DNA from 2 places in the Paenibacillus sp. FSL R7-0652 genome. Region 2 is predicted to be linked to the other one. Evidence: a T-box and tRNA genes for the amino acid it is inferred to sense, from the RefSeq annotation. Region 2 holds a T-box; the other holds one or more tRNA genes.
What was found. The T-box of region 2 lies ahead of ileS (isoleucine--tRNA ligase). A T-box ahead of a tRNA ligase gene usually reads a tRNA of that ligase, here a tRNA-Ile.
Positions count from the first base shown of each region.

Region 1: it has a tRNA-Ile gene. The T-box ahead of ileS (isoleucine--tRNA ligase) is inferred to sense a tRNA for this amino acid. The anticodon was not compared.

Region 1 covers NZ_CP152001.1:5,782,571-5,798,107, reverse strand. The annotation lists gene MKY97_RS25350 (Mrp/NBP35 family ATP-binding protein) at 1-79, shown strand, start outside; gene gerD (spore germination lipoprotein GerD) at 225-962, opposite strand; gene MKY97_RS25340 (KinB-signaling pathway activation protein) at 1,088-1,720, shown strand; gene pdaB (polysaccharide deacetylase family sporulation protein PdaB) at 1,953-2,729, opposite strand; gene MKY97_RS25330 (stage II sporulation protein M) at 2,852-3,469, shown strand; gene MKY97_RS25325 (hypothetical protein) at 3,637-3,867, shown strand; rRNA gene MKY97_RS25320 (16S ribosomal RNA) at 4,351-5,905, shown strand; rRNA gene rrf (5S ribosomal RNA) at 6,006-6,122, shown strand; tRNA gene MKY97_RS25310 (tRNA-Ile) at 6,157-6,233, shown strand; tRNA gene MKY97_RS25305 (tRNA-Ala) at 6,255-6,330, shown strand; rRNA gene MKY97_RS25300 (23S ribosomal RNA) at 6,585-9,527, shown strand; rRNA gene rrf (5S ribosomal RNA) at 9,676-9,792, shown strand; tRNA gene MKY97_RS25290 (tRNA-Asn) at 9,877-9,952, shown strand; tRNA gene MKY97_RS25285 (tRNA-Thr) at 9,956-10,028, shown strand; tRNA gene MKY97_RS25280 (tRNA-Glu) at 10,039-10,110, shown strand; tRNA gene MKY97_RS25275 (tRNA-Val) at 10,156-10,231, shown strand; tRNA gene MKY97_RS25270 (tRNA-Gln) at 10,241-10,315, shown strand; tRNA gene MKY97_RS25265 (tRNA-Lys) at 10,324-10,396, shown strand; tRNA gene MKY97_RS25260 (tRNA-Leu) at 10,409-10,489, shown strand; tRNA gene MKY97_RS25255 (tRNA-Gly) at 10,501-10,575, shown strand; tRNA gene MKY97_RS25250 (tRNA-Arg) at 10,582-10,658, shown strand; tRNA gene MKY97_RS25245 (tRNA-Pro) at 10,675-10,748, shown strand; tRNA gene MKY97_RS25240 (tRNA-Gly) at 10,760-10,830, shown strand; gene MKY97_RS25235 (WGxxGxxG family protein) at 11,074-11,430, opposite strand; gene ppc (phosphoenolpyruvate carboxylase) at 12,017-14,809, shown strand; gene sigW (RNA polymerase sigma factor SigW) at 15,055-15,537, shown strand, end outside.
Region 2 covers NZ_CP152001.1:4,574,990-4,590,526, forward strand. The annotation lists gene lspA (signal peptidase II) at 1-383, opposite strand, end outside; gene MKY97_RS20020 (TraR/DksA C4-type zinc finger protein) at 620-1,357, shown strand; gene MKY97_RS20025 (DUF5665 domain-containing protein) at 1,417-1,779, opposite strand; gene ileS (isoleucine--tRNA ligase) at 2,003-5,101, opposite strand; T-box leader at 5,205-5,496, opposite strand; gene MKY97_RS20035 (DivIVA domain-containing protein) at 5,554-6,063, opposite strand; gene MKY97_RS20040 (YlmH/Sll1252 family protein) at 6,303-7,085, opposite strand; gene MKY97_RS20045 (YggT family protein) at 7,102-7,368, opposite strand; gene MKY97_RS20050 (cell division protein SepF) at 7,376-7,843, opposite strand; gene MKY97_RS20055 (YggS family pyridoxal phosphate-dependent enzyme) at 7,834-8,535, opposite strand; gene pgeF (peptidoglycan editing factor PgeF) at 8,543-9,442, opposite strand; gene MKY97_RS20065 (YlmC/YmxH family sporulation protein) at 9,497-9,889, opposite strand; gene sigG (RNA polymerase sporulation sigma factor SigG) at 10,103-10,885, opposite strand; gene sigE (RNA polymerase sporulation sigma factor SigE) at 10,998-11,720, opposite strand; gene spoIIGA (sigma-E processing peptidase SpoIIGA) at 11,732-12,712, opposite strand; gene ftsZ (cell division protein FtsZ) at 13,072-14,181, opposite strand; gene ftsA (cell division protein FtsA) at 14,332-15,537, opposite strand, start outside.

The DNA.
Region 1 (15,537 bases), 1.2 Mb from region 2:
ACCTTCCGTGTACAAAGCGGAAACAACAATCGGGGCTATTTATGATGAAGTGGCTCGGTCCATCGAATCTAAATTTTAACCTAAGCACAGGTAAAAGCCTGCGTCCCGTGCGGATGCAGGCTTTTGGGTATTGATCCGGCACAAAATTTCAGTACATGATCTCAGATATGGGTTTTATCACCATTAAATTTTTCAACAATTCGTGATCCGTGAAAAGCAGCTTTTTATGATCCGCCGCCTCCACCGCCGCTGGAATCACCACTGCCACCATCTCCACCGCCCTGACCACCGGATTCCTGCCCCTTTTGCCCACCACCGCTTTCGGTTTTAGGCTGAAGCTCTTCCTGTACCACTTTTTTCAGCAAAGTAAGAACTTCCATACGAAACAATGGATTCTGCATCACTTCCTGCATAACCGTCATCGTCTGTTTTCGGTATTCCGGCGTTTTGGTCATATCCATAAACATTTTGGATACTTCAGGTGACTTCATAATATCCCCGATCGATTTCTGGTATGTCGGGTCTTTGATCAGCTGCATATGCAGTTGTTTGCTTTGTCCGTTGATCGCTTTGGCGAATTCACCGGCAAATTGCGGATCGGTCATGATTTTTTCGAATTCCTTCTGGTATTCTGGAGCGGTTATGGTATCTTTTACGGCAATACGTATTTGTTCCGAAGATTGCATAGGCATTAACATTTTCATTCCGACTGTTCCCGAGCCTCCGCCAGAGCTGCCCCCTTCTTCTGAGCTGCCTCCACCACCAGCTGAAGAGCTTTGACCTGTCAGGGCCTCTTCCACGGCTTTCTTGCCTTCGTCACTTTTCAAAATATCGACGACCATCGTTTTCATCTCTTTATAACTGCCTTGAGGAGGCGAAGAACTCTGATCTGAACCGCAGCCTGCAAGCATGACGGATAGCCCGAATACAACGCAGCACAGCTGCCACATAGGCCGTTTCATGTGTACAATCCCTCCTTGATTAGATACTGGATGTAGTATGTGATGGGAAAGGGGGAAATATGTTGAGCAATGATGGTTTTTTGCTGTGAAGGTTGGTAAAATAAACTCTCGGGGGTGGAAAACATTTGAATTTGCGTAGATGGTTTTTCCTGTTTTGGACAGCCTTGCTGATTGGCGCCGCAGGAGCATTAGGTACGGGGTTAATCATGATGCTGGTAAATGGCGAAAAGACGAATGGAATCGCTGACTTTATGCTGTATCTTCTGATTCTGTTTGGCTCCGGAGTTATGATTAGCGTATATTCTCAAATGGGTTTCTTTGCATATCTCATACTGAATTATATGGGAAAAGGTGTATTTCCAAAACGCGGATGGCAGGTTGTTCAGATTGTTCTAACTGTTCTGGCACTGCTTGACGTCATGTTTTTGCGTTTGTTCGTTGGGGGAGGTCGAGAACGCCTCTCGGACATTGTACTTGGACTAATCATTTTGGCAGCAGCTGTTGTTACCGCTTACGTGAAAGTGAAACAGACTCATATTTCGGCGCTAGTACCGACGCTTTTCTTCATGATCGCTGTAACTGCTGTGGAAACCATTGGTGTTTTACGTATTGACGTTAATGCTGCGACTATCTTTATTGTAATCCCGCTGCTCTTATGTAATGCATACCAGATGCTGATTCTGCATAAACTGGTCGTTGATCCGAAAGATGGCTCCGTGAGTCCCGCTGCAAAATCTATGAAGGAAAGCAGAGCGTAAGAGGGAGTATAACGGAATTCAAAAAGTTAATTTTTGTGAAATGATAAATTTTAAACAACAGCAGGAAGCAAAACTGAATAGAAGCAGCGTTTAATAAACTTATACTCAATACACCAAAAAAACCAAAAGAGCTAACCAGGTTAGCTCTTTTCATCTTTTTTGTTCATTTAGCCAGTTGTTATGAACGTGCAGGGACTTGATGCCTCAGCTTGAAATTTAGTTATGCCAATTATTATTGGCTGCTGGCTTGATCACGTACCTCCTTGCCTTTAACGCTGGAGTGGTTGAGCAGTTCAGATACGGTCACGAACTCATATCCTTGATTTTTCAATTTATTGATGATGACAGGCAGTGCTTCATGGGTCTGTTTGGACGAATCGCTGGCATGCAGCAGGACAATATCGCCTGGATGGGCTTTGCTTACGACACGATCGACGATCGTCTGCACTCCGGGATTTTTCCAATCCAAAGAATCGGTATCCCATTGGACAACCTGATACTTCAAACTGTTTGCAACCTGAAGCACACGTTTATCAAAATCTCCATTTGGCAATCGCAGCAAATTCGGTTCTTTTCCCGTCAAATCGGTTAAAATGCTGTGAGCTGTCGAAATTTCCTTGCGGATTTGCTCTTCAGTCAAGCTGCTGTAGTTTTCGTGCCGATGCCCATGACTGCCGATCTCATATCCTGCATCTTTGATGGAGGTGACAATCTCGGGATGAGTCTTACTCCAGGGTGAGGAGAGGAAAAAGGTAGCCTTCTGAACTTTATTCTCCTGAAGTACTTTCAAGATTGGTTCAGTTCGTTTATCACCCCAGCTAATGTCAAAGGTAAGTGCAATGACCTTTTTGTCGGTTGGAACACTGTAGACGGCGGAAGGTGCTTCTTCCGAAAACACGGATACGCTGCCGCTCTCCAGATAGATAATACCAATTGCAAAAATGGCAGCAACGAGCACGATCAGGTTACGTTTGATTTTTTTGCCGCTGAATACATAGAACGAGTTCATTTCGCTAAGCGCCCCTCTCCCAATAAAGAAATGCTTGTTTACTTTCCAATGTATGCTCGTACCGCGCAGTTATTCGTTTTACATCGTTGTTTGTCCGACATTTCGATTTACAGGAGGTTGTTATGTTAAGATTTAGTACATTTTTGAGAGACATGAGGAGCATTAAAGGAGCTTTAATCTGGTCTTTTTTATTGTTCGCTGTAGGAATTGGAGCTGGATGGGTAAGTACAGGGCCGCTGGAACAGCTGATGTTGAATCAAATCGAAGGGCTTCGTCAAGTCAGTCAACGGTTGGAGCAGGGCGGGAATGTGCAGTGGAACTTCTTTTTATTCATTTTTTTCAATAATGCGATTAAAAGTGTATTGGTGATATACGCGGGTATTTTCTTCGGTATACTGCCGATTATCTTTCTGCTCATTAACGGTATGGTGCTGGGGTTTGTAGTCCATACCACGATGAATTACGGAGCAAGCTTTTTTGACATCGTCGTTAAGGGGCTGCTTCCACACGGTATTATTGAGATTCCTGTTATTATTATCGCTTGCGCATTTGGATTAAGATTTGGTGGATTGACGGTACGCAGTCTTGCCCAGCTGGGAGGAGATAAACGTGCAGTGATTGCAGGGCGATGGAAAGAGTTTATGAAAATGACGTTAACGGCAAGCTTCTGGGTAGTCATTCTGCTTCTAGCCGCTGCAATTATCGAAAGCACACTCACATATGCACTCGTAAGAGGATAACGTTCTGCGAAATTTTATGATACCCGGCATTCATAAATTCCCAGAAAGTTGACCATAACAATAAAACGGGTTTCAGCAGCACATAAAAAAGAGAGTAGTTTAACAACGCTGCTGCTGAAATGCCGCAGTGTGACTATAGAGGCTATGCACAAAAAGGAGAACTCTTAATGCTGGGTATGCTGTTTAACGAGAAGGAATGTAAGGAACTGGACTATGTATTACGCAAAGAACTAGATGAAATGCTGTTCGATCTGAGTGACCAGCGTCTTGATCAGGAGATAAAATATGCTATAGCGAGCCGGTACAAGACGGTGTTCCGCATGTATGCGAGATTTGCTCCGCCGAAAGAGTTATCTAAGTATGCAAGAGGCGGAAAGTTGAAGAACTCCAAGCGGTGAACTAGGCTGAAAATATAAATAAGCATATGGGCTGATGAGGGGTACAGCATAAATTACAGGATCTGTACCTCGAATTAGTCGGCTGGGGTTATAAGTGGCTTTAGAGAAAATGAAGCTTTTTGTCGAAATAGGGTTGACCTTTTCAATACTATATGTTAAATTAATTTTCGTTTCATTTTTAAGGAACAGTTTGATCTGACAAGCCATTTTTAGAACTTCATTAAAAGTTATTGAAAATAAAGCTTGCACAGAGAAAAAAAATATGTTACATTATAAAAGTCGCCGCTGAAATGACGGCAACATCAAAAACATCATTACAAACGGATGTTTGATCTTTGAAAACTGAACAACGAGTGAGTAATGATCTTGCTTGCAAGATCAACAATGAGATTTTTAATCTCGTCAGATTCAAAATGAGCTTATCGCTCTTTTCAATACCCCGATGAGTTTCACAGCGTTTAACCACGCTGACGAAATTCATCTTTATTGGAGAGTTTGATCCTGGCTCAGGACGAACGCTGGCGGCATGCCTAATACATGCAAGTCGAGCGGACTTGAAGAGAAGCTTGCTTCTCGGATGGTTAGCGGCGGACGGGTGAGTAACACGTAGGCAACCTGCCCTCAAGCTTGGGACAACTACCGGAAACGGTAGCTAATACCGAATACTTGTTTTCTTCGCCTGAAGGAAACTGGAAAGACGGAGCAATCTGTCACTTGGGGATGGGCCTGCGGCGCATTAGCTAGTTGGTGGGGTAACGGCTCACCAAGGCGACGATGCGTAGCCGACCTGAGAGGGTGATCGGCCACACTGGGACTGAGACACGGCCCAGACTCCTACGGGAGGCAGCAGTAGGGAATCTTCCGCAATGGGCGAAAGCCTGACGGAGCAATGCCGCGTGAGTGATGAAGGTTTTCGGATCGTAAAGCTCTGTTGCCAGGGAAGAACGCTTGGGAGAGTAACTGCTCTCAAGGTGACGGTACCTGAGAAGAAAGCCCCGGCTAACTACGTGCCAGCAGCCGCGGTAATACGTAGGGGGCAAGCGTTGTCCGGAATTATTGGGCGTAAAGCGCGCGCAGGCGGTCATGTAAGTCTGGTGTTTAATCCCGGGGCTCAACCCCGGATCGCACTGGAAACTGCGTGACTTGAGTGCAGAAGAGGAGAGTGGAATTCCACGTGTAGCGGTGAAATGCGTAGAGATGTGGAGGAACACCAGTGGCGAAGGCGACTCTCTGGGCTGTAACTGACGCTGAGGCGCGAAAGCGTGGGGAGCAAACAGGATTAGATACCCTGGTAGTCCACGCCGTAAACGATGAATGCTAGGTGTTAGGGGTTTCGATACCCTTGGTGCCGAAGTTAACACATTAAGCATTCCGCCTGGGGAGTACGGTCGCAAGACTGAAACTCAAAGGAATTGACGGGGACCCGCACAAGCAGTGGAGTATGTGGTTTAATTCGAAGCAACGCGAAGAACCTTACCAGGTCTTGACATCCAACTAACGAGGCAGAGATGCGTTAGGTGCCCTTCGGGGAAAGTTGAGACAGGTGGTGCATGGTTGTCGTCAGCTCGTGTCGTGAGATGTTGGGTTAAGTCCCGCAACGAGCGCAACCCTTGATCTTAGTTGCCAGCACTTCGGGTGGGCACTCTAAGGTGACTGCCGGTGACAAACCGGAGGAAGGTGGGGATGACGTCAAATCATCATGCCCCTTATGACCTGGGCTACACACGTACTACAATGGCCGGTACAACGGGCAGTGAAGCCGCGAGGTGGAACCAATCCTAAAAAGCCGGTCTCAGTTCGGATTGCAGGCTGCAACTCGCCTGCATGAAGTCGGAATTGCTAGTAATCGCGGATCAGCATGCCGCGGTGAATACGTTCCCGGGTCTTGTACACACCGCCCGTCACACCACGAGAGTTTATAACACCCGAAGTCGGTGGGGTAACCGCAAGGAGCCAGCCGCCGAAGGTGGGATAGATGATTGGGGTGAAGTCGTAACAAGGTAGCCGTATCGGAAGGTGCGGCTGGATCACCTCCTTTCTATGGAGAATCGTCTTCTGCAATGAAGACATTCAAATATGCAGCTCAGCTGCAAACTACTCACTCGTTGCTCAGTTTTGAGAGCTCAAACTCTCAAACGTTTGGTGGCGATAGCGAAGGGGTTCCACACGTTCCCATCCCGAACACGACCGTTAAGCCCTTCAGCGTCGATGGTACTTGGACCGCAGGGTCCTGGGAGAGTAGAACGCCGCCAAGCGTAACCCATAATGGGTTCAAAAGATATATAATGTGGGCCCTTAGCTCAGTTGGTTAGAGCGCACCTCTGATAAGGGTGAGGCCGGTGGTTCGAGTCCACCAGGGCCCACCATTTACTAATCTAATACGATATGGGGCCATAGCTCAGCTGGGAGAGCGCCTGCCTTGCAAGCAGGAGGTCAGCGGTTCGATCCCGCTTGGCTCCACCAACAAGATTTTACAAGCTTGTTCTTTGAAAACTAGATATCGAAACGAAACAAACGCGAATTAGAACATTCCTTTTAGGGATGAATGCTGGCTCGGTTCAAGTAACCGAACAACAATCATCCAAGCTGAACTTGTGTCAACAAGTGAAAGTTTATATAAGGTAGTTAAATGCAATTGCGATGGTATCGGATGGGAGCGACTTTTGGCTTTGCGTAAGCAAAACAAGGGAAGCGAGCAAACGAAACCTGAGCAATCTGGTTAAGCTGCTAAGAGCACACGGAGGATGCCTAGGCGCTAGGAGCCGATGAAGGACGTGGCGAACAACGATACTGCCTCGGGGAGCTGTAAGCAAGCTTTGATCCGGGGATGTCCGAATGGGGAAACCCAGCTGGGGTAATATCCAGTTACTCACAACTGAATACATAGGTTGTGCAGAGGCATACCAGGGGAACTGAAACATCTAAGTACCCTGAGGAAGAGAAAACAATAGTGATTCCGTCAGTAGCGGCGAGCGAACGCGGAGAAGCCCAAACCAAAGAGCTTGCTCTTTGGGGTTGTGGGACGTCTCACATGGAGTTACAAAGGAGTCAGTTAAACGAAGAGGTCTGGAAAGGCCCGCCAAAGAAGGTAAAAGCCCTGTAATTGAAAGTTGATTCTCTCCGAGACGGATCCCGAGTAGTGCGGGGCACGTGAAACCCCGTATGAATCCGGCAGGACCATCTGCCAAGGCTAAATACTTCCTAGCGACCGATAGTGAAGCAGTACCGTGAGGGAAAGGTGAAAAGCACCCCGGAAGGGGAGTGAAATAGAACCTGAAACCGTGTGCTTACAAAAAGTCAGAGCCCTATGTTGCGAACTTGTTCGTCAACAGGGTGATGGCGTGCCTTTTGTAGAATGAACCGGCGAGTTACGTTCCCGTGCAAGGTTAAGGTGAAGAGCCGGAGCCGCAGCGAAAGCGAGTCTGAATAGGGCGAATGAGTACGTGGACGTAGACCCGAAACCGGGTGATCTACCCCTGTCCAGGGTGAAGGTGCGGTAACACGCACTGGAGGCCCGAACCCACGCACGTTGAAAAGTGCGGGGATGAGGTGGGGGTAGCGGAGAAATTCCAATCGAACTCGGAGATAGCTGGTTCTCCCCGAAATAGCTTTAGGGCTAGCCTCGGAAAACAGAGTCGTGGAGGTAGAGCACTGATTGGGTGCGGGGCCCGCAAGGGTTACCAAGCTCAGTCAAACTCCGAATGCCATAGACTTACTTCCGGGAGTCAGACAGTGAGTGCTAAGATCCATTGTCAAAAGGGAAACAGCCCAGACCATCAGCTAAGGTCCCCAAGTGTGTGTTAAGTGGGAAAGGATGTGGAGTTGCACAGACAACCAGGATGTTGGCTTAGAAGCAGCCATCATTGAAAGAGTGCGTAATAGCTCACTGGTCGAGTGACTCTGCGCCGAAAATGTAACGGGGCTAAACACACCACCGAAGCTATGGCTTGATGCTTGCATCAGGGGTAGGGGAGCGTTGTATAAGGGTTGAAGGTGTACCGTAAGGAGCGCTGGACATTATACAAGTGAGAATGCCGGTATGAGTAACGAAAAGATCAGTGAGAATCTGATCCGCCGAAAGCCTAAGGGTTCCTGAGGAAGGCTCGTCCGCTCAGGGTAAGTCGGGACCTAAGGCGAGGCCGAAAGGCGTAGTCGAAGGACAACAGGTCGAAATTCCTGTACCACCGTAAATCGTTACGAGCGATGGGGGGACGCAGTAGGGTAGTGACGCAGGCTGATGGATGCCTGTCCAAGCAGTAAGGCTGATGTGTAGGCAAATCCGCACATCATAAGGCTGAGCTGTGATGGGGAGTGAAAATTACAGTAGCGAAGGTCATGATCTCACACTGCCAAGAAAAGCCTCTAGCCAGATGAAGGTGCCCGTACCGCAAACCGACACAGGTAGGCGAGAAGAGAATTCTAAGGCGCGCGGAAGAACTCTCGTTAAGGAACTCGGCAAAATGACCCCGTAACTTCGGGAGAAGGGGTGCCCCGGTAGTGTGAATAGCACGAGGGGGCCGCAGTGAAAAGGCCCAAGCGACTGTTTAGCAAAAACACAGGTCTGTGCGAAGCCGTAAGGCGAAGTATACGGGCTGACGCCTGCCCGGTGCTGGAAGGTTAAGGGGAGTGGTTAGGAGCAATCCGAAGCTGTGAACCGAAGCCCCAGTAAACGGCGGCCGTAACTATAACGGTCCTAAGGTAGCGAAATTCCTTGTCAGGTAAATTCTGACCCGCACGAATGGCGTAACGACTTGGGCGCTGTCTCAACGAGAGATCCGGTGAAATTTTAATACCTGTGAAGATGCAGGTTACCCGCGACAAGACGGAAAGACCCCATGGAGCTTTACTGCAGCTTGATATTGAATTTGGGTACGATCTGTACAGGATAGGTGGGAGCCTTTGAAGCATGAGCGCCAGCTTGTGTGGAGGCACCGTTGGGATACCACCCTGATCGTATCTAGGTTCTAACCTGGTGCCCTTAGCGGGTACGGGGACAGTGTCAGGTGGGCAGTTTGACTGGGGCGGTCGCCTCCTAAAGAGTAACGGAGGCGCCCAAAGGTTCCCTCAGAATGGTTGGAAATCATTCGAAGAGTGCAAAGGCATAAGGGAGCTTGACTGCGAGACCTACAAGTCGAGCAGGGACGAAAGTCGGGCTTAGTGATCCGGTGGTACCGCATGGAAGGGCCATCGCTCAACGGATAAAAGCTACCCTGGGGATAACAGGCTTATCTCCCCCAAGAGTCCACATCGACGGGGAGGTTTGGCACCTCGATGTCGGCTCATCGCATCCTGGGGCTGAAGTAGGTCCCAAGGGTTGGGCTGTTCGCCCATTAAAGCGGTACGCGAGCTGGGTTCAGAACGTCGTGAGACAGTTCGGTCCCTATCTGTCGTGGGCGTAGGAAATTTGAGAGGAGCTGTCCTTAGTACGAGAGGACCGGGATGGACGTACCGCTGGTGTACCAGTTGTTCCGCCAGGAGCACCGCTGGGTAGCTATGTACGGACGGGATAAGCGCTGAAAGCATCTAAGCGTGAAGCCCCCCTCAAGATGAGATTTCCCAGTATGTAAGACCCCTTGAAGACGACGAGGTAGATAGGCTGGGGGTGGAAGTGCAGCAATGCATGGAGCTGACCAGTACTAATCGGTCGAGGGCTTATCCAATAGCAGGTTTTAGTCGCGTAAGTTTCGTTTCGAATCTAGTTTTCAGAGAACAACACTCTGAATGACATGAAAATCGGTACATCCCTTAAGGTGTGGTTGATTTTCAGTTCCGACTGAATGGAAGAAGCACAGCTTCGATCCAATCGCGTTTGGTGGCGATGGCGGAGGGGTTCCACACGTACCCATCCCGAACACGACCGTTAAGCCCTCTAGCGCCGATGGTACTTGGACCGCAGGGTCCTGGGAGAGTAGGACGCCGCCAAGCGAACTCTTTCATCATACATAGAAAACAGGCTCTGCATGTGGACGTTGTACGATGAATTGCATTTGCTCAGCAAATGCATATTATTCCCTGATAGCTCAGTTGGTAGAGCACTCGACTGTTAATCGAGTTGTCACAGGTTCGAGTCCTGTTCGGGGAGCCATTTGCTCTCATAGCTCAGTAGGTAGAGTGCATCCATGGTAAGGATGAGGTCACCGGTTCGATCCCGGTTGAGAGCTCTGCAAATGGGGCCCGTTGGTCAAGGGGTTAAGACACCTCCCTTTCACGGAGGTAACAGGGGTTCGAATCCCCTACGGGTCATAGTTATTTTAATAACTAAAGAAATGGGATGAGAATCCCAAAGATGGAGGCTTAGCTCAGCTGGGAGAGCATCTGCCTTACAAGCAGAGGGTCGGGGGTTCGATCCCCTCAGCCTCCACCATCTTATTATTGGGGATTAGCCAAGCGGTAAGGCAACGGACTTTGACTCCGTCATGCATAGGTTCAAATCCTATATCCCCAGCCATTTTATATGAGCCATTAGCTCAGTTGGTAGAGCACCTGACTTTTAATCAGGGTGTCGAAGGTTCGAGTCCTTCATGGCTCACTTGTTATATATGCGCGTGTGGCGGAATTGGCAGACGCACTAGACTTAGGATCTAGCGTCTTTGACGTGGGGGTTCAAGTCCCTCCACGCGCATCCTTTATTATGCGGAAGTGGCTCAGCGGTAGAGCATCGCCTTGCCAAGGCGAGGGTCGCGGGTTCGATTCCCGTCTTCCGCTCCAATATTTGCGCCCTTAGCTCAGCTGGATAGAGCGTTTGACTACGAATCAAAAGGCCGGGAGTTCGAATCTCTCAGGGCGCGCCATTATTTCTATTCATATCGGGATGTAGCTCAGCTTGGTAGAGCACCTGGTTTGGGACCAGGGGGTCGCATGTTCAAATCGTGTCATCCCGATATTTGTTTATGCGGGTGTAGTTCAATGGTAGAACTTTAGCCTTCCAAGCTAATAGCGTGGGTTCGATTCCCATCACCCGCTTACTGATCAAAGTCTCTGCTGTAGAAGCAGAGACTTTTTTGTTTGGGAACATGAAATGCAGAACAGATATGAATGCGGGCCAGGAGGCGATCTAAGGAACGTATCGCCTCATATGTATTCCAAGAGCCAAGATCTTCGTGCGAAGCAGCACAGAAGGTCTTGGCTCTTTTAGGTTTGCTTTACGCTAATGGTCAGCAGTACTCTGACAGCAGCGGAGGTTTTTTTTACAACGGAACCAATGAATTAACGCTCGTGATGATCAGTTACTCTTTTACGCATGCCGGCCAATCCCAGCAATCCCAGCAAACCAAGCCATCCCCAGTCCATGCCCCGGTCACGATCTGTTGTGGCAGCGTTCGTACGTACATTGTTTGTCCGGTAATCTCCGTTGCTGCGGTAGTCACCGTTCGTACGATAGTTACCATCCATGTTCATGTTCATATTGCTGTTTGTACGATCCATATAGCCGCTGTTCTGATACGATTGAACACGTGAACCATTGGCATCAGTTCCTTTAGCCATGTGGCCTTCAGCACCTGCGGAACCAGCCATTGCGGCAACCAGAAGTACTGAAGCAATCATTGTTGTGGTCTTTTTCATGATGTGAACTCCTCCTTTTTTTTGTACGAACTATCAAGTAATCTGCCCAAATACATAAGAACATTATGTAGTGGGAGGAGTGTTAACTTATGGGCAAGGCTATATACAAATTGATACCAAGATACATAAGAAAACAGTTGAAAGCAGACGGTAACAGGTAGAAAATAAAAATTTCATCTTTAATTTATTACGTCACTGTGGTAAAGTATACAAAAGCTTGCTTTGCCGGTCATGTTTCTTTGGAACCCTCTGTTATCAATGAATGGTAAAACTGGATATCAGGTGATTTGTGCGCGTACATCTAGACCTATGTAGAAGAACTGTATAATTATAAGTTTTTTAGAATAGGTATGAGTATTTTTGAATATCAAAAGTACGTGAAAAAGGTATCATGCTACAGCATATGACCATTCATTGAAGCAGAATAAGAAAATGAATAAAAAAGCGTGTTTTTGTGCTGTAAATCGGGGATAATCCCCATTTTTTCTAGTAGAAAAATGAAGATTTTCGTACCATTTTATTGTATGATGTTATGAAGGTGTCAAATTTACGTGTACGAATGGAACGATCAGATGGGAGGATAAGCATGACTGAAACTATGGTAACCGCCAGCAAAAGCCAATCCAACAACCTGCTTCGGCGAGACGTGCGGTTCCTGGGCAATATACTCGGAGAAGTTCTTGTCCATCAAGGCGGCACGGAGCTTCTAGATATCGTTGAGAAGATTCGAGAAACGAGCAAATCATTGCGTGCAGAGTTTTTGCCGGAACTGTATGAAGAGTTCAAAAAGATGATCCAGGAATTAGACTCGGACAATCGTCATCAGGTTATTCGGGCTTTCGCTATTTATTTTCAATTAGTTAATATTGCTGAACAAAACCATCGGATCCGGCGTAAACGGGACTATGAGCGTTCTGCAGGAGATACTGTGCAGCCAGGTTCGATTGAAAAGGCAGTACAGGATTTGAAGGAACGTGGACTGTCTCATACCGAGGTAGAAGAGATTCTGGATGATTTATCACTGGAACTCGTCATGACAGCTCACCCGACGGAGGCGATGCGCCGGGTTATTCTGGATATCCACAAACGGATCTCAGAAGATGTCATGCTGCTCGATAATCCTACGCTGACGTTGCGTGAACGTGAACAGCTGCGCGAGAAACTGCTGAATGAGGTTATCACTCTTTGGCAGACGGATGAACTCCGCGATCGCAAACCGACTGTGCTCGATGAAGTGCGGAACGGGATGTACTACTTTCATGAAACGTTGTTCCACGTACTTCCGGATGTATACCAGGAGCTGGAACGCTGCCTGAATAAATTTTATCCAGACCATGACTGGCATGTGCCGACGTATTTGCGTTTCGGTTCCTGGATTGGTGGAGACCGGGATGGAAATCCATCGGTAACTTCAGATGTAACATGGAAAACACTGCTTATGCAGCGCAAGCTCGCTTTGCGTGAGTACCAGCGGATTATGATTGAGCTTATGGGTCACTTGAGCTTCAGCACCAATATCATTCACATCTCGGATGAACTGGCGCAGTCAATTGAGCAGGACCGCAGCTGTGTTACTTTGAAAAAAGTGGACATTTGGCGTAATGAGAAAGAGCCGTATCGCATCAAACTGGCTTACATGATCGCCAAGCTGAATAATGTTCTTGACGAGAACAAGGTGAGTCAGCCTGACCGATACCAGAACGCTCAAGACTTAATTGATGATTTGTTAATTATCGACCGAAGCCTGCGCCACCATTTTGCTGACTATGTAGCGGATACCACCGTTCGCAAAATGATTCGTCAGGTTGAACTATTCGGTTTCCATACGGCAGCTCTGGATGTGCGTCAGCACAGCAAAGAGCATGAAAGTGCGATGTCGGAAATTTTGGCCAAAATGAACATCGTAGAAGATTACGCACGCCTGACAGAAGACGGTAAAATTGATCTGCTTGCTCGCTTGCTGGATGACCCAAGGCCGCTTACATCGCCTTACCATCAATATACGGAAGGAACCAGAGAGTGTCTGGATGTGTTCCGTACCATCAAACGTGCACAGAATGAATTTGGCACAGGCTGCATCACGAGTTATCTGATTAGTATGACCCAAGGAGCAAGTGACCTGCTTGAAGTCATGGTGTTTGCCAAAGAAGTTGGTTTGTTCTCCAAGGGAGCAAACGGTGAAGTCATTTCTACACTGCAGGCTGTTCCATTGTTTGAGACGATTGATGACCTTCATGCGGCATCCGAGATTATGCAGCGGTTGTTTAACCTGCCTGTGTACCGTGCAAGCGTGAGAGGACGTAATGAGCTTCACGAAATTATGCTCGGTTACTCTGACAGCAATAAAGATGGCGGCGTAGTCACTGCGAACTGGGAACTGCGAGTAGCGATGAACGCAATTACGGCTGTCGGTGACGAGCATGGTGTGAAGTTGAAGTTCTTCCACGGACGCGGAGGAGCCCTTGGACGCGGAGGCATGCCGCTGAACCGCAGTATCCTTGCCCAACCGCCGCATACCATTGGTGGCGGAATCAAGATCACAGAACAAGGCGAGGTTATTTCATCCCGTTATTCTCTTCAGGGGATTGCATACCGCAGTCTGGAGCAGGCTACTTCAGCGTTGATTACAGCTGCTTTGAATGGTCTGGAGCCGCAAGAGTCAGCATCAGAGCAGGCATGGGATGAGATTATCAAAGACATTTCGGAAGTGTCACTGACAAAATATCAGGATCTCATTTTCCGTGACCCGGACTTCTTCACGTTCTTTAAAGAGTCTACTCCGCTTCCAGAAGTAGGCGAACTCAACATTGGTTCACGTCCATCCAAACGGAAGGGCAGTGACAAGTTTGAAGATTTGCGTGCAATTCCTTGGGTATTTGCCTGGACCCAAAGCCGTTACTTGCTTCCGGCATGGTATGCGGCAGGTACGGGTCTGCAAAGTTACTATCAGGGTAAAGAGGAAAACCTTAACGTCCTGAAAGACATGTATGCTAACTTCCCGTTTTTCCGCACGCTGATTGATACGGTGCAGATGGCGATTGCCAAAGCAGATCTCGTGATTGCCAAAGAGTATTCGGCCATGACTTCGAATAAGGAAGCTCGGGATCGGATCTTTGGTCAGATCGAAACAGAGTTTAAACTTACAAAAGAGTTGATTCTGAAAATTACAGGCGAAGCCGAGATTCTGGATGATGTACCTGTTATTCAGGAGTCCATTCGTTTGCGTAATCCGTATGTTGACCCATTATCCTACATGCAGGTGCAGCTCCTGAGTGAACTGCGTGATATGCGTGAACGTGGGGATGATGATACGGAACTGCTCCGGGAAGTACTGCTGACCATCAATGGTATCGCTGCAGGATTGCGTAATACAGGCTGATGTCTGTTCCGGTAATCATTCATATAATGAATGGTTAATGTAATAAATAACAATCCATCTCTCCTTTAAGAAGGCGGGATTAGACGGGACTCCTTCGGGAGTTCCCGTTTTTACTGTTTTTGGAGCATATTTGTCATACAGTCTTGATTTTTGACCAAAGTTGATTTACGATTTGATTGGTGAATTACAAGTGTGGACGGGTATTAGAAGACGGAAGACCCATCAGCATGTCTGGGGGAATTAGGGTGGACAATTTGGAGAACAGGCTGGTAAAGCTGGTGCTTAAGGGTGACCAGAGAGCCTTTGCAGAAATCGTTGAACTATACAAGGACAAGCTGTTTCATTTGGCATACCGGATGCTGAGCAATCGTCACGAAGCAGAAGACGTTGTTCAGGAGACGTTTTTGCGTGTGTTTCGAAATATGGAGAAGTATGATCCGAATCAGAAGTTCTCGACTTGGATCTATCGGATTGCAACAAATTTATGTATTGACAGGCTTCGCAGGAAGAAACCTTCTTACTCATTGGATGCCGAGTTGAATGATCAGGAAGGATCAGACGGATATGCCATGCTTCCCAGTGATGATCGAACACCGGAGTCCGAAGCACTGCTCTCCGAAACACAGACCCTCATTCGTGAGGCAATCGACAGCTTACCCGCTAAGTACAAGTCTGTTATGGTTCTAAGATACCTGCAGGACTTGTCATTACAAGAAATTAGTGATGTC
Region 2 (15,537 bases):
ATGTTAAAGATCGGAAACGTGTAACTTCCAAAATTAAGCTGTACAAAGTCTATAACTTCCCCTGTCAATGCACGGTCCAGGAAGTTGCCAATTGCTCCTCCAAGCACCAGACTGAGCGCTACCGGCAGCAATTTGTGCGGAGTATCTTTTACTTTTTGCAAATACCAAATCAAGGCAACAACCACAATCAGGGTCACCACAATAAAGAACCAGCGTTGATCCTGCAAAATGCCAAATGCCGCACCTGAATTTCGATGGGAGGTGATGACAAAAAAATTGCCAATGACCGGAATTTCCTCTCTAAGTTCCATCCGGGTAGAAATCAGGTACTTCGTTCCCTGATCCACTAAGAATACGATAAAAGCAAAGATATAATACACCACGTTTGCTGTCACTCCGTTCTTGTCTTTTCCAACGATACCAGGCTTTCGCCAGATTTATTTATTGTAGCACAGCTGTTTAGAGATCGTCCATGACGTGGCAGACCTACAAGACAGCAGCCGTCCCAGCTGGCTTTGGAAAAAGCGATAACATTTGCCTTCTCTAATCCCGCTCGAAAAAGCACATCCTAGTGTGGAGACATCAACCGGATTCCAGATGGAACAGAAAGGGGTAAGCCATGTCACATTTCACAGCCGAGCAGATGCGATCTCTGCGATCCCAGCTTTTGTCCGATAAACACGATATTGAACACAGGCTGTCGGAGAACGAGCACTACGGCCTCGGGGATTCTTTGAAACTGCAGACCGGTGAACTGTCACCTATTGATAATCACCCTGGTGATCTTGCCACAGAAGTGTACGAACGCGGAAAAGACATTTCCCTGCTGGAACATGATGAGTTCCAACTCGAACGAATTGATTCAGCCCTGCATGCGATGGAAGAAGGCCATTACGGCACATGTGCCGTCTGCCAGCAGCCCATTCCTTACGAGCGAATGGAAGCCGTCCCCTACACAAAATACTGTAAAATACATCAACCCGAGACGGTCGTTTCCGAGAATCGACCTGTGGAGGAAGAATTTCTTGCGCCCTCTTTTGGACGTACCAGTCTGGACGAACGGGATGATCAGAATGGCTTTGACGGTGAAGATGCCTGGCAGATTGTAGAGAGTTGGGGCAATTCGAATTCTCCGGCAATGGCAGAAGACGGTAATATTGACAGCTACGATGTTATGGCTATTGAAGCTGCTGAAGAGCTGGATGGTTTTGTTGAGGCTTACGAGAGCTTTGTCGCAACCGATATTTACGGTCATGATGTATCCATCGTCCGTAATCGCCAATACCGACAGTACCTCGAGAATGGCGAAGGTTCGGGACTGCTTGAACCGGATGCCGGGCAGGATGAACCGATATGAAGACTCCTAATGGCTAGTCCTTAGCCTTATTCCATTGTGATTGATCCATTCCAAGTTTATTAATAGGTATTCATGTCCAACTGCCGCTGTACGATTCGTACAATATCTGCAATGTAATCTCCAACAATGGGCAGATTTAATGCACCAAGAACCTGCAGCACATAAATGATGGTTGCAGCGAAAAAGGTAAATCCGATCGCAATTCCGACACCTCTTGCTGCACCTGACAACAGATTTAAACCGATCAGCTTCCATGGCCGGTTCAGCAGCTCTGTATACTGCGCAATCCGTGAACGCTCCAATTCGTTCGCAAGTCGATTGGTCAACGTATGTAATTCTTCAATTTTGTCATGGGGTGTATCAACGGAATCCGTGACAGAGGCTGCCTTAATGGATTCGGCCGACTGTTCTTGTTTGCTCATGTTTTGCTCCATCCCTGCATGATTATAGATGTAACGTTCGAATTTTTTTTAAAACTGCACAATTTAATCATTGCCCTATCTGCGAAAAAACAAACGAGCCCAGCACCGGAAATGACTTCCTTAGCTGAGGCTCGTTTATTTATATTCTCTATTTATTCTTTATTTAATTACCTGTCCATACATATAGAAGTTGTCATCCCAAGGACAGAAACGACTTTATACGCTATCCTTCAATATAGATTCCGATGGCTTTGCCTCCGGCTTCTACACGCTCCATTGCATCCGCCTTGCCAAATGTCACGTCAGTCACGAGTACATTTTCGCGCAGGACATCGTCAAACGCTTCAATTGCTGCTTGCAGATCCGCATCCACATCCAGCGTCAGACGCACTCTTTTCTCGATTGGCAGATCCAGACGTTTCCGTGTATCCTGTACTGCCCGGACAACTTCGCGCACCCAACCTTCCTGCTCCAGCGCCGTTGTGATCTCCGTATTCAGGGCAACCGTCAAGCCGTAACCGGATGCCGATGCAAAGCCGGATTTAGCCTGTTTCTCAACCAGCAGTTCCTCAGCAGTCACCTGAAGTTCCTCCCCTTCTGGAGAAACAACATTAAACGCACCATCAGATACCACTTTACGTGTCTCATCAGCCGTCATGCCTTTAAACAGATTTTGCAGGAAACCTACGTTTTTACCGTATTTTTTACCCGCGACTTTGAGGTTCAGCTTAAGTGTGAAATCAACAAACTCCGCATCGTTATGCTCTGTACGAATTCCTTTGACGTTGATCTCCTCTTTGATGATCTCTTCATAACTTGCCAGATCGAAACCTTTATCAAGAGAAACGATCAATTCGGACAGTGGCTGACGCGTTTTGATGCCTGTCTCGTTACGGACGTTGCGCGCAAGCTCAACGACGCGGCGAGCTGTTTCCATGTCCTGCTCCAATGCTGCATCGATCAATGCTTCATTAGCTGCAGGATAATCATCCATATGCACGCTTTCGCCAGTAGTCAAGTTAAGGTAAATATCCTCAGCCAGCATAGGCGTGAACGGGGCTACCAGCTTCGCTGTAGTCACGAGCACTTCAGTTAACGTGCGATACGCATCCAGTTTATCTTCCGTCAGGCCACTTCCCCAGAAGCGATCACGGGAACGGCGGATATACCAGTTACTGAGCTCATCCACAAAGGCTTCAATCGCTTTGGATGAATTCAGGTAGTCGTTTACAGACAACGCTTTTTCCACGACAAGGATCAGACTGTTCAATCTCGACAAGATCCAGCGATCCAGCTTGTGAGCGGACAATTGGAATGGATGCTCCTGTGGATCAAATCCATCAATGGTTGCGTACAGCGTCAGGAATGCATGGGTATTCACCAGTGTATCCACCATTTTGGATTTGGCTTCCCCTACGATGCCTTTGGAGAAACGTTTGCTGTTCCACGGTGCACTATCAGACAGCAGCGCCCAGCGGAATGCATCTGTACCGTACTCCTCAATTACTTCCCATGGATCGATAACATTGCCTTTGGATTTGGACATCTTCTGTCCGTTTTCATCAAGCACGTGTCCTGTTGCCATGACCGCTTTATATGGTGCTTTACCTGTCAAAAGGGTGGACACCGCGAGCAGGCTGTAGAACCAGCCGCGCGTCTGGTCAATCCCTTCACAGATCATATCCGCCGGATATTGCTGTTCAAATACTTCTTTATTTTCAAAAGGATAATGCTGCTGTGCAAACGGCATAGAGCCGCTGTCGAACCATACATCGATGACTTCAGGTGTACGCTTCATTTCGTATTTGCCGCAAGAGCTGAGCACTTTCACTTCATCCACATATGGCTTATGCAGCTCCAGATTTTCCGGCACATCACCTACAGCACGCGCCCGCAATTCAGCAATGCTGTGCGGAGCAAACTGTTCGCCTGTTTCTTCACACACCCAGATGTTCAGCGGCGTTCCCCAGTAACGGTCGCGGCTGATGTTCCAGTCCACGAGATCTTCGAGGAACTTCCCGAAGCGGCCTTCACGCACATGCCCTGGATACCATTCCACTTCGCTGTTATTGGCAATCAGCTGATCCTTGATCGCTGTTGTTTGAATAAACCAGCTGTCCATTGCGTAGTACAGAAGTGGAGTATCACAGCGCCAGCAGAACGGATAGCTGTGCTCGTATTTCTCTTTGCTGAACAGACGGCCATGCTCAGACAAGTATCTCACAATGTCGATGTCGCAATCCTTCACGAAACGACCTGCAAAATCAGTAACTTGCGCCACAAACTTGCCTTCCAGATCAACCATGTTTACAAAACTGATGCCATTCTCACGGCATACACGGTAGTCATCTTCACCATGTGCCGGAGCCATGTGTACGATCCCCGTACCGCTTGCATCCGTTACAAATCCTGCACCAAGGATGATGTTCGTTTTCTCAGCCTGAACGTAGTTAAACGGCGGGCTGTACGTTTTGCCGACCAGATCCGCACCTTTCAGCGTGCCAATGATCTCATATTCACCTTTGCTGTCTTTCATTACTTTTTCCACCAGATTTGTCGCCATGATGAATACTTCATCATTTTGACGGACACGGGAGTATTCCATTTCCGGGTTTACAGCCAAAGCCACGTGAGAAGGCAGTGTCCATGGTGTCGTCGTCCAGGCAAGTACGAATTCGCCGCTTTCATGCAGTTTGAATTTGGCGGTAGCACTCAGATCTTTAACATCCTTGTACCCTTGTGCAACTTCATGCGAACTCAATGTTGTCTGACAGGAAGGACAGTATGGGCTTACGCGATGACCGCGGTACAAGAGACCTTTCTCATGAATCGCTGCAAGAATGTTCCACACACTCTCGATGTAGTTGTTGTCGAGCGTGATATAAGGGTTATCCATATCAGTCCAATATCCGATGCCTTCCGTCAAATCACGCCACTGCTGCTCGTATTCGAATACGCTCGCTTTACATTCGTTGATAAACTTCTCCACACCATAATCTTCGATTTCCCATTTGTGGGAGATGCCCAGCTTCTTCTGTACTCCGAGTTCAACTGGCAGGCCGTGTGTATCCCACCCGGCTTTACGTACAACGCGATAACCTTTCATCGTGTTATAACGTCCGACAAAGTCTTTGATGACACGTCCAAGGACGTGACCGATATGCGGTTTACCGTTGGCTGTAGGCGGACCTTCATAAAATACGAAGTTTGGTTTGCCCTCCCGGTTCTCAATGGATCGTTTGAACGTGTTCTCCGATTTCCATTTATTTAATACACGTAATTCTCTTGCACGTGCTTTCTCTTTGACATCGACTCGCTGCATGCTGTTCAACTTCCTTCCTTTTTTTGTACGAGGCCTTTGTAAAATGTGCACAATACGACTCGCTTCACTCACCGTTTCGGGACACAAAAAAACCCCATCCCTGGAAAGGGACGAGGTTCTGCTCGCGTTACCACCCTAATTCTGTTCATCACAAACCACATTCAGGTCACCCCGAGTATGCTCTGTCATCAACAGCGCTTAAGCCCCGCTGTACTAATGCAGGGTACCGTTATAACGTACGGTTTACGGTTCGGCTTACACACGGCAATGCATTCACCGCTTCAGCGTCACTTCTCCGGGGAGATATTCGGCTATAACTCATCCGTTGGTTTTCACCAGACACCAACTCTCTGAGGGATGAGATCATAACGTACTGAGCCCGTCATGGAATCACTATTCAATATGAATATAGTTATAGCTTCTTTGCCCGCAAAAGTCAACCGGGCGGCAGACTAATAAATTTCCTTCATCTCCCGCTCACGGTCACGCACTTCCTGTTCACGGCTCTCCAGCGCTTCCCAGCCATCCTGCGTAAGCAGCTCAAGCTGAGCTTCAACAAGCGTACGGAAACGCGCGCGATAGATGGACGCCTGCTTCTTCAGTTCTTCCACTTCCAAAGCAATCTTACGTGATTTGCCAAGTGCTTCGTTAACGATTCGGTCTGCATTTTTCTCTGCTTCCTTTACGATTAACTGAGCTTCCTTCTTGGCGTTATTCTTCACATCGTCAGCAGCTTCCTGTGCAATGATGATCGTTTTGCTGAGGGTCTCCTCAATGGTTGCAAAATGATCCAGCTTCTCCTGAACGGACAGCAGCTGATTGCTCAGCTCTTTGTTCTCGCGAATGACGCCTTCGTAATCTTTGATGACTTGATCTAGAAATTCGTTGACTTCATCCTCGTCATACCCACGCAGGCGTCGGGAGAATTCCTTGTTATGTATGTCCAGCGGCGTTAATGGCATGCTGTCCACCTCCTGTAAAAATTCCTTCTCGCGTGTTAGAGAAGGTTTGCAGCATATGGGTTCCACCCAAGGGGCCGTATGAAAGATGCCGAATTGGGCAGCTTGTACGGATGCAGGTTCTGCCCTTACATCGTCAGATTCCACATATCTTGTACTTTAATGTATATCGGAAACACCGAGTATTTTTTTACCTTTACGTTTAACATTTCGACAAGAATTCGGATTATCCTGCAGCAGCATCAAGCAAATTTCCCGATTTTCAATCGGCATCGTCCCTTTTTGGTCATTCCATCCTGTTCCAACACCTTGAAACGACCAAACCCTTGAATGGATACCACATCCCCTTCCTTGAGCGGCTTCGAAGGGTCCTCCACCACTTTCCAGTTCACTTTACAGCGTCCTGCCTTGATTGGGACCAGCACCTTGCTCCGGCTCAGCCGATACACATCTGCACAGATGCCATCCAGCCGCAGCGAAGCAGCGGTAATATCTATGGTGTCCAATTTCGTCGCAGACCATTTCAGCTGGTTCAACGGCAACAGCTCTGTGAACACATGAACGCGATGCACCTGATTCAATTGAAGCGATAAAAAAGCGCCGGTTTCCGCTGCCACCACGGTATGGCAGCCATCATCCAGCACTTGAATATCTCCAATCTTGCCTCGCTTCATCCCGAGCCCGAGCAGGGAACCCATATAGTCCCCGTGCTCCAGTTCCGAGATTTTTCGGTCGTCCGACGTAATACTGAGCACCTGCATCCCCATATCTTCCTCATCGAGGTATCGATAGTCAGGTGCAATCAATGCACGCTTACGTTCAGCCGCTTCGTAACCGCCGTCCAGACGAATCTGAACATGCTGGCTGCGATTCACCAGGGATTGCAGAATAAACACCTGCCTTGGATCAAGAAAATCGGTCAGCTTCATATCATGATACTTGCTGGCCCGCTCGATCCAATCCGAGGCTTTGTCTACAAAATCCCGTTCATCATGACTAAAATGTTCGTAAATATCACCGCTCATCTATATGTCACCCTAACTAGTAGAAGTATCTCAGAATTGTGACAAGCCCTTGAAGTGCGAGTTGAAGCACAATCAATGCCACAATCGGGGAAATATCCAGCACACCGAACAGCGGCGGAATAAATCGGCGGAATGGTCTTAGATAAGGTTCCACAAATTTGCCTAACAATTCACCAATGAAGCTTTCCCGTGCGTTGGGAAGCCAGGACATCAATATGTAGACAATGACCATGTAAAAATAAATCTGGTACAGCGTACCCAATAGGACTTCAATCTGATACAAAAACGGCTCACCTCATTCTGTTATAATCTTGCTCGCTGTCAGCCAGTATTTCCGTAATCGTTCCCTGAATTTCAACCGTATCTGGCGTACAGAGAAAAATGTTGCCGCCGATCTTGGATATACCCCCGCCTAATGCATAAACCGTTCCGCTTAGAAAGTCAATTACACGTAAAGCCTGATCCTGGCGAATTCGCTGCAGATTCACAACAACGGTACGATGCGAGCGCAGATGGTCGGCAATCTCCTGTGCTTCGTCATAGGAACGAGGCTCATACAGCACAACTTTAACATTTTTCTGGGAATGAATGCTAACCACATTATTACCCCTTTGGTTTCTACGTTTATCAAGTGCAGAGGTTTCATTTTCCTGCTGTTCAGGCTCATGTTCCTCTTGTGCTGCAAGCCGTTCACGCTCCACAATTTCTTCTTCTTCCTGAAGACCCAGGAAATTCATGAATTTATTCATCACGCCCATCGTGTCCCCTCCTCTTTTCCTACGAGAATCGATCCAAGCCGCACCCAGGTTGCCCCTTCTTCAATGGCTATTTCGAAATCATTAGACATGCCCATGGACAGCTCTCTCAACGGTTCTGCTGTCAGAGCTTGTCCATTCAAATCATCTCTCAGCTCACGCAGCCCCCTAAACACAGGACGCGTCATCTCCGGATCTTCCTCATGAGGCGCCATCGTCATCAGACCGATGACCCTAAGGTTGTTAAACGATTGAATATCCTTCAGAAATGAACCTGCCAGTTCAGGCTGCAAACCATACTTGCTCTCTTCACCCGAAATGTTCACCTGCATAAACGTGTTCACCTGAATTCCAAGCGAAGCGGCCTTTTTGTCCAGTTCCTTCGCCAGTGACAAACGATCCAGTGAATGTATGTACGCAAACTTGCCAATGACGTCTTTCACCTTGTTCGTCTGCAGATGACCAATGAAATGCCATGTCCCCTTCTGTCCGAAGGTTTCCCATTTCGCCTGCGCATCCTGCCAGCGGTTTTCTCCAATATGCTCAAGACCATGATCCAGCACAGCCCCCGTCGTCTGCAATGAGACATATTTCGTGACTGCAATCACATTCACATCTTCAAACGGGCGGTTGCTGCGCTTACACGCATCTTTGATCTTCTGATTTACCTGTTGTTTACGCTCCTCCAATGACACCAGAGGGTCACCTCTCTTCCAGCCCAATCCAGCTTGCCATTCTTCCCGTTACCCCATTTTCCTTGCGATAGGAGAAAAATAGTTCGGGATGACAACTTGTACACCATGTTGTACATTCGATATGATCCGGCAATATTCCTGCTTTCATCATAATGTGTCGATTACATTCTTTCAAGTTTAACATCGTTTTTCCGTTCGCAGCAGGTGTACAAATACGCTTTGAATCAGAAAGATCGTATTCATCATTACCCTGAGGTTCATCCAGCCAAACCCGGACTTGCTGCATAACAACCTCATCTACTTCGTAGCAGCAGCCCCCAATAGAAGGACCGATGGCCGCCCGGATATCCTCTCTCCGGCTTCCATACTCTTGTTCCATCGTTTCCACCATGGAGACAGCAATGCCTGCAGCGGTACCTTTCCAGCCCGCATGAGCCAAACCTACGGCCTGCTTCACCGGATCATAGAAATACAGCGGAACGCAGTCAGCATAAAATGAAGCCAGCAGTACACCCGGCACGTTTGTGACCAGCCCGTCTGTATCCTGCAGCGCAGATTGACGATCCAGCAGACCTCTGCCGCGGTCAATGGCTGTGATCACAGCCACATGTTTACCATGTACCTGCTCGCCACAAGTCCATGCTTCCAGTGGAAAAGCAAGCTTCTCGGTCACAAGGCGGCGATTTTCAAGCACCGCTTCAGCATCATCCCCAACGTGATAAGCACAATTAAGGGCAGCGTACGGTTCGTGACCAACGCCGCCGTGTCTCGTTGTAAATCCAGCCGTTAACCGATCAAACGAAAGTTTCCAGGGCTTAATATATAATAACAGCGGATCTTGATTACCGTGATACCTTTGCTCTTCTATATCCTTCATTACATCTTTGTCCAATACAAATGGTTCCATTCTTTCTCACCTCACAACTTCCAGTGTACCAAATGCAGACGCGTTCTGTCTCGCTTATATCGTTCTCCGCTGATTCCGATCCAACCGATCCAGCCGTTCCAGCCGTTCCGTACGACTCTGCTGCTGCTCATCATACAGCCGCGCTTCTCGTTCGCGCTCGTCATAAACCTGTTCCTTCACCTCATCCATTTTAACCAGAATGACATCAGAGCCGATCTTCACAATATTTCTCCAGGGAATGATGAGATCCGTCCCTCCTCCAAATAACCCCATAAAACGGCTGTATCCTGGTACAACGATGGCTTCGATTCGTCCTTGTTTGAGATCGAGTTCCAGATCACTAATCTGACCGAGACGTTTGCCATCCGTAATATTAATAACATCCTTCGTTTGAAAATCGGAAATTTTCATGCCCCGTGATGTCGATTCATTCGCATTCGCTCTCATTGCTCTCGCCCCCTGTTAACGCTCATCTGCCCGTTCTGCATCCTTCTATAACAATATATGTGCTGCAGGCGAAAAATGTCCTGTTTTTCGCTTAGGCGCTCATGCAAATCTGGACGGCAGCGTACTCTCTTCGGATATCTTCCTTTCTGCCGCACAAAAAAGACGATCATTGGAGTAATTATCCGCTGGATCGTCCTTTTGCTTTATATCACATTACGACTTCACATGTTTCTGCATCTGCTGTATAGCTGATTTTTCGAGACGTGAAACTTGGGCCTGCGATATGCCGATTTCATCTGCTACTTCCATCTGGGTTTTGCCTTCAAAAAAGCGCATCGACAAAATCATCTTTTCCCGCTGACCAAGACGGTGCATCGCTTCACGGAGTGCAATTTCCTCAATCCAGGATACGTCCTTGTTTTTGTCATCACTAATTTGATCCATCACATAGATGGGGTCTCCGCCATCATGATAAATGGGTTCAAACAGAGATACCGGGTCCTGAATAGCATCCAGTGCAAAAACAACATCTTCCTTCGGCACGTTGAGTGCCTCTGAAATTTCGAATATCGTTGGCTCGCGTGAATTTTTATTCGTCAGGCTGTCACGAACCTGAAGTGCCTTATAGGCAATATCCCGTAATGACCGGGATACTCGAATCGGGTTATTGTCACGCAGATATCTGCGAATTTCACCGATAATCATCGGCACCGCATAGGTTGAAAATTTGACATTCTGGGATAAATCAAAATTATCAATGGCTTTCATCAGGCCGATGCAGCCAACCTGGAACAGATCATCGACAAACTCCCCCCGATTGTTAAAACGCTGAATGACACTGAGTACCAGACGCAGGTTGCCATTCACTAATTTCTCTCTTGCTGAGCGATCATGGTGCTGCTGAAGGGAATGAAATAATTCCCGCATTTCAGTATTGGTGAGAACAGGCAACTTTGCGGTGTCCACGCCACAAATCTCGACTTTGTTTCGGGTCATCGTGATTTTACCTCCCAAGGAGAAACATTAATGTACATTATCTCCGGGGCAGGCTTTTTTATTCGTCATTGGTACCCTTGCCAGTAATACCCATTCTCTATTTTCCACAGGATCAGACCATCTTGTTGAACTCTTTCCGCAGCCTTTTGATGATTCTTTTTTCAAGACGAGAGATATAGGATTGGGAGATTCCAAGCAGGTCTGCCACATCCTTTTGTGTCTTTTCTTCACCGTCTGTCAGGCCAAAACGAAGCTCCATAATCATTCGCTCACGATCCGTCAGTTTCTCCAGCGCCTTGTGCAGCAGCTTGCGATCTACCTGTTCTTCAATATTTCGATAGATTGTATCGTTCTCCGTACCCAGCACATCAGACAATAAAAGTTCATTTCCATCCCAGTCAATATTAAGCGGTTCGTCAAAAGAAACTTCGGTACGGATTTTGCTGTTGCGGCGCAAATACATTAAAATTTCATTTTCGATACACCTCGAAGCATAGGTGGCCAGCTTGATTTTCTTTTCCGGATCAAACGTATTCACAGCCTTGATCAGTCCGATTGCCCCAATGGACACCAGATCTTCGATGTTAATGCCTGTGTTCTCGAACTTCCGTGCGATGTATACCACCAGACGCAAATTTCGTTCAATCAGCATGGCACGAATAGCCGAATCGCCCGACGATAATTTTTGCAGCAGGTATTCCTCTTCTTCGCGTGTCAATGGAGGCGGAAGTGCCTCACTTCCCCCGATGTAATAAATCTCTTCACTCTTCAGTCCAAACAGGAATAATAAACGGTAATAGTTCAGCTGCGCAACCAGTTTCCATTTCACAAGCATCCAGGTTCCTCCTATCCCACATTCAGCGGCTTTTCTGTTGCTTCCGCGGATTTAGCCGTAGACTGCGCAGAAGCTGCTTCTTGCACCAGTTCAGGATGAATTACAGCCTGATATTTCCCGTCTGACGACAAAACACCCCCATCCAGCCCAATCAGAACCTTTGTCGTCACATAATCTCTTCCCTCCATCGTCACCTTTACCCGATCTGGTTTGATCGCCAACATAAACGCCGTTCCTTTGTTTATCCCTCGATAGGGAACCAGGCGCAGTCGATCCTGCCACTGAAAATGTTCCTGGTCCAGCTCCATAATGAGGTTGTCCGGCGGTTCGTGCTTTAATCGGCTTTTCCAGGAATCAGGCAGCATCTCCTGCCACAATGAAACCTCCATAACCATCACCGGCAAGCGCGACAAGGGATCTGTAAGCTGATTCCCCGTATCCAGAAGGCCTGTACAGGAAACGATAACCTCATCAATAGAAACCTCAACGATTCCTAGGTAAGTGGTCAGGCGATCTGTTTTTCGTTTGGCACTTTGTACAATTTTGAATAATAAGAGGACCGCAAAGAATACAATGAATGTGAACCAGAACGCAATCTTCAGATCAAACGACATGCCGCCAGAAGCAGTAAACCAGATCCCGTTGAACAGCTCTCCTGAACTCTGAAGCATATAGTGCACACCCAAAATGCCTCCAGCCGCGACAAAATTAATCACATAAAATGTACCCAGCGTCCTCACAAAAGCCTGCAGTCCCTTATATCCAAACGCAATGCTCAACATAACGAGAGAAAAACCAAACTTGATTAAAAACGTAAACAGAAAATCCAACGCCGGCACAAACATCATCACAACGTATAACGCGCCAACGATGGCCGATAACAGCCATCTCCACCAGACCAGCTTCGTTTGGCGCATCCAGGCCGTCAATCCAATAAGCGTTCCATCAATGCAAAGGTTCGTTAGAAAAATCAGATCGACATAAACAACCACGCTCTTCACCTGCCTGCAGCTGACCTATCGAAATAAATGTTACGAATGAGATTTGCGAACGCTTCAAATCGAACGATCCTGAACCCCTCGGATTGAAAAGATCTTTGAATGCTTCAGAATGAACCGCTCTTACATGCATCATCATTTCGATATTCATGAGCATATTCCCAAGTATACGGAGCCTCCTGTTCAAAGTCTGTCTAAATGTGGGAGCTTGTCTTCAACTATTTTTGTCGGAATGTATCAGGCAGGTTGTTCAGAATTTGTTCATTCTTGTATGTTAAGATATATAAGAAAACAGCAAAAAAACCCGGCTGCTCCAGAAGCAGTACCGGGTTTCCAAGTTATACACAAGCGTATTATTCGTTATTGTTGTTCCGGGAACGATTACGTAAAAATGTCGGAATGTCCAGCTGATCATTACTTGGCTGGTTTCCGAATGGACGAAGATTCGGTGAACGTGTCTCTGCCGTGTCTGCGGCGGCAGCAGGTTTACGCACTTGAGGAACCTCGGGCTTATCCTCGAATCCAGTTGCGATTACCGTAACCTTGATCTCCTCTTTTAGGTTTTCGTCAATAATCGCACCAAAGATCATGTTCACTTCCGGATCTGAGGCCGCAGTGACAATCTCTGCTGCTTCATTTACTTCGTACAGGGAAAGATTATTTCCGCCCGTAATGTTCATGATGACACCACGTGCTCCTTCAATCGAAGTTTCAAGCAATGGGCTCATGATAGCTTTGCGTGCAGCTTCAGCAGCACGGTTTTCTCCCGTTGCTTCACCGATTCCCATTAGGGCCGATCCACGTTCTGTCATAATCGTCTTGACGTCTGCAAAGTCAAGGTTAATCAGGCCCGGGACTTTAATTAGGTCAGAAATACCTTGAACGGCTTGACGGAGGACGTTATCTACTTGAAGGAATGCTTCAAGCATAGGTGTCTTTTTGTCAACAATTTCAAGCAAACGATCGTTCGGAATAACGATCAACGTATCTACTTTTTCCTTCAACGCTTCAATGCCCTGCTCGGCATGCCTTGAACGTTTCGGTCCTTCAAACGTAAATGGTCGTGTTACTACGCCTACTGTGAGAGCGCCGCATTCTTTGGCGATCTCAGCGATGACTGGAGCAGCCCCTGTTCCTGTACCCCCGCCCATACCGGCAGTTACAAAAACCATGTCGGCACCCTTCAAGGTATTCATCATCAGATCACGAGATTCTTCGGCGGCTTTTTTGCCTACTTCAGGGTTGGCACCGGCACCAAGACCCCGTGTCAACTTATCGCCAATCTGTAATTTGTGTTCGGATTTCGCCAGATGTAACGCCTGCGCATCCGTATTCGCTGTAATGAATTCTACACCTTGCACACCATTTTCAATCATTCGGTTGACAGCGTTGCTTCCGCCACCGCCTACCCCGATAACTTTAATCTGAGCCAAGCTCTCCATTTCAAAATCAAATTCCAACATATTATTCCATCTCCCCCTCAATGTGCATGAATGGCCCGTCCAATTTTTGATTTGAACCGAATCAATTTCATATATCGACGAACGAAAGCGTTTATTTTAGTACCAGCGCATTCAGACGGCTTCAAGAATGTATGAAATGGATCCAACCTGTTATATAAATTCACTGAACATATTCTTCAGTCGTTCGAACAGACCCGGTTTTTGCTCCGATTCCTGTGCCGCATTCGGCTTCGGACGGTTCGCCGGTTTCTTGCTGGTGGTGTTGTTGTTACCGCCGCTGCTGCTTGAGGGCCTGATGCGCAAACTGCGGATAACGTTGTGTAAAATACCAACGCCGCTGGTATACCCAGGATCACGTACACCAATGTAATCCGGAACGGCAACACGTACTGAAGCAGCAAGCTCATGCTGTGCTACTTGCAGAACGCCAGGCATAGAGACCGTACCTCCCGTTAGTATATAACCTCCAGGAAGTTCGTTGTAACCAAGGCGTTTCACTTCTTGACCGATCATCTGGAATATTTCCTGAACTCTCGGTTCAATAATAGCCGCCAGATCCTCTTGTGAAAACTCCTTGTCTACGTTACTGCCAATGCGCGTAACTTTGAACATCACATCTGCGGCAGCATCATCCAGCCAGGCACAACCGTATTTCAGCTTGACTTTCTCTGCCTGGTCCGTCAGAGTGCGCAGACCGTAGGCAATATCATTCGTTACAAATTCCCCGCCGATTGGCAGTGTTGAAGTTGCAACCAGACTGTCCTCTTCAAAGATAGCAATCGTTGTAGCACCTGCTCCGATATCCACCAGCACAGAGCCCATCGTTTTCTCATCCTTGGACAGAGCAAGCTGCCCTGCTCCCAATGACATGAGAACCAGATCGCTTACTTTTAATCCCGCTTTTTCCACGCAGCGCAAAAGATTATGTATCGCGGTTTTTGCACCTGTAATGATGGTTGCTTCAACTTCCAGACGAACACCAATCATCCCACGCGGGTCTTGTATGCCCTCCAAGCCGTCAACAACATACTGCTTGGCGACAACATCAATAATTTCACGTTCCGGCGGAACCGCAATGACTTCGGCTGCTTTCAACACCCGCTCCATGTCTTCTTCTCCGATCTCACGATCCTCGTTCGATACTGCCACCACTCCGTGACTGCTCATCAGTCCGATATGGTTGCCCGAGATTCCAACATATACTTCGGATATTTGAATACCTACCATACGTTCTGCATGATCCACTGCATTGCGGATCGACTGAACCGTCTGATCGATATCTACGATTACACCTTTGCGAATTCCTTCCGAGTCGGCAGATCCAACTCCAATAATATTAAAGGTTCCATTATTAAT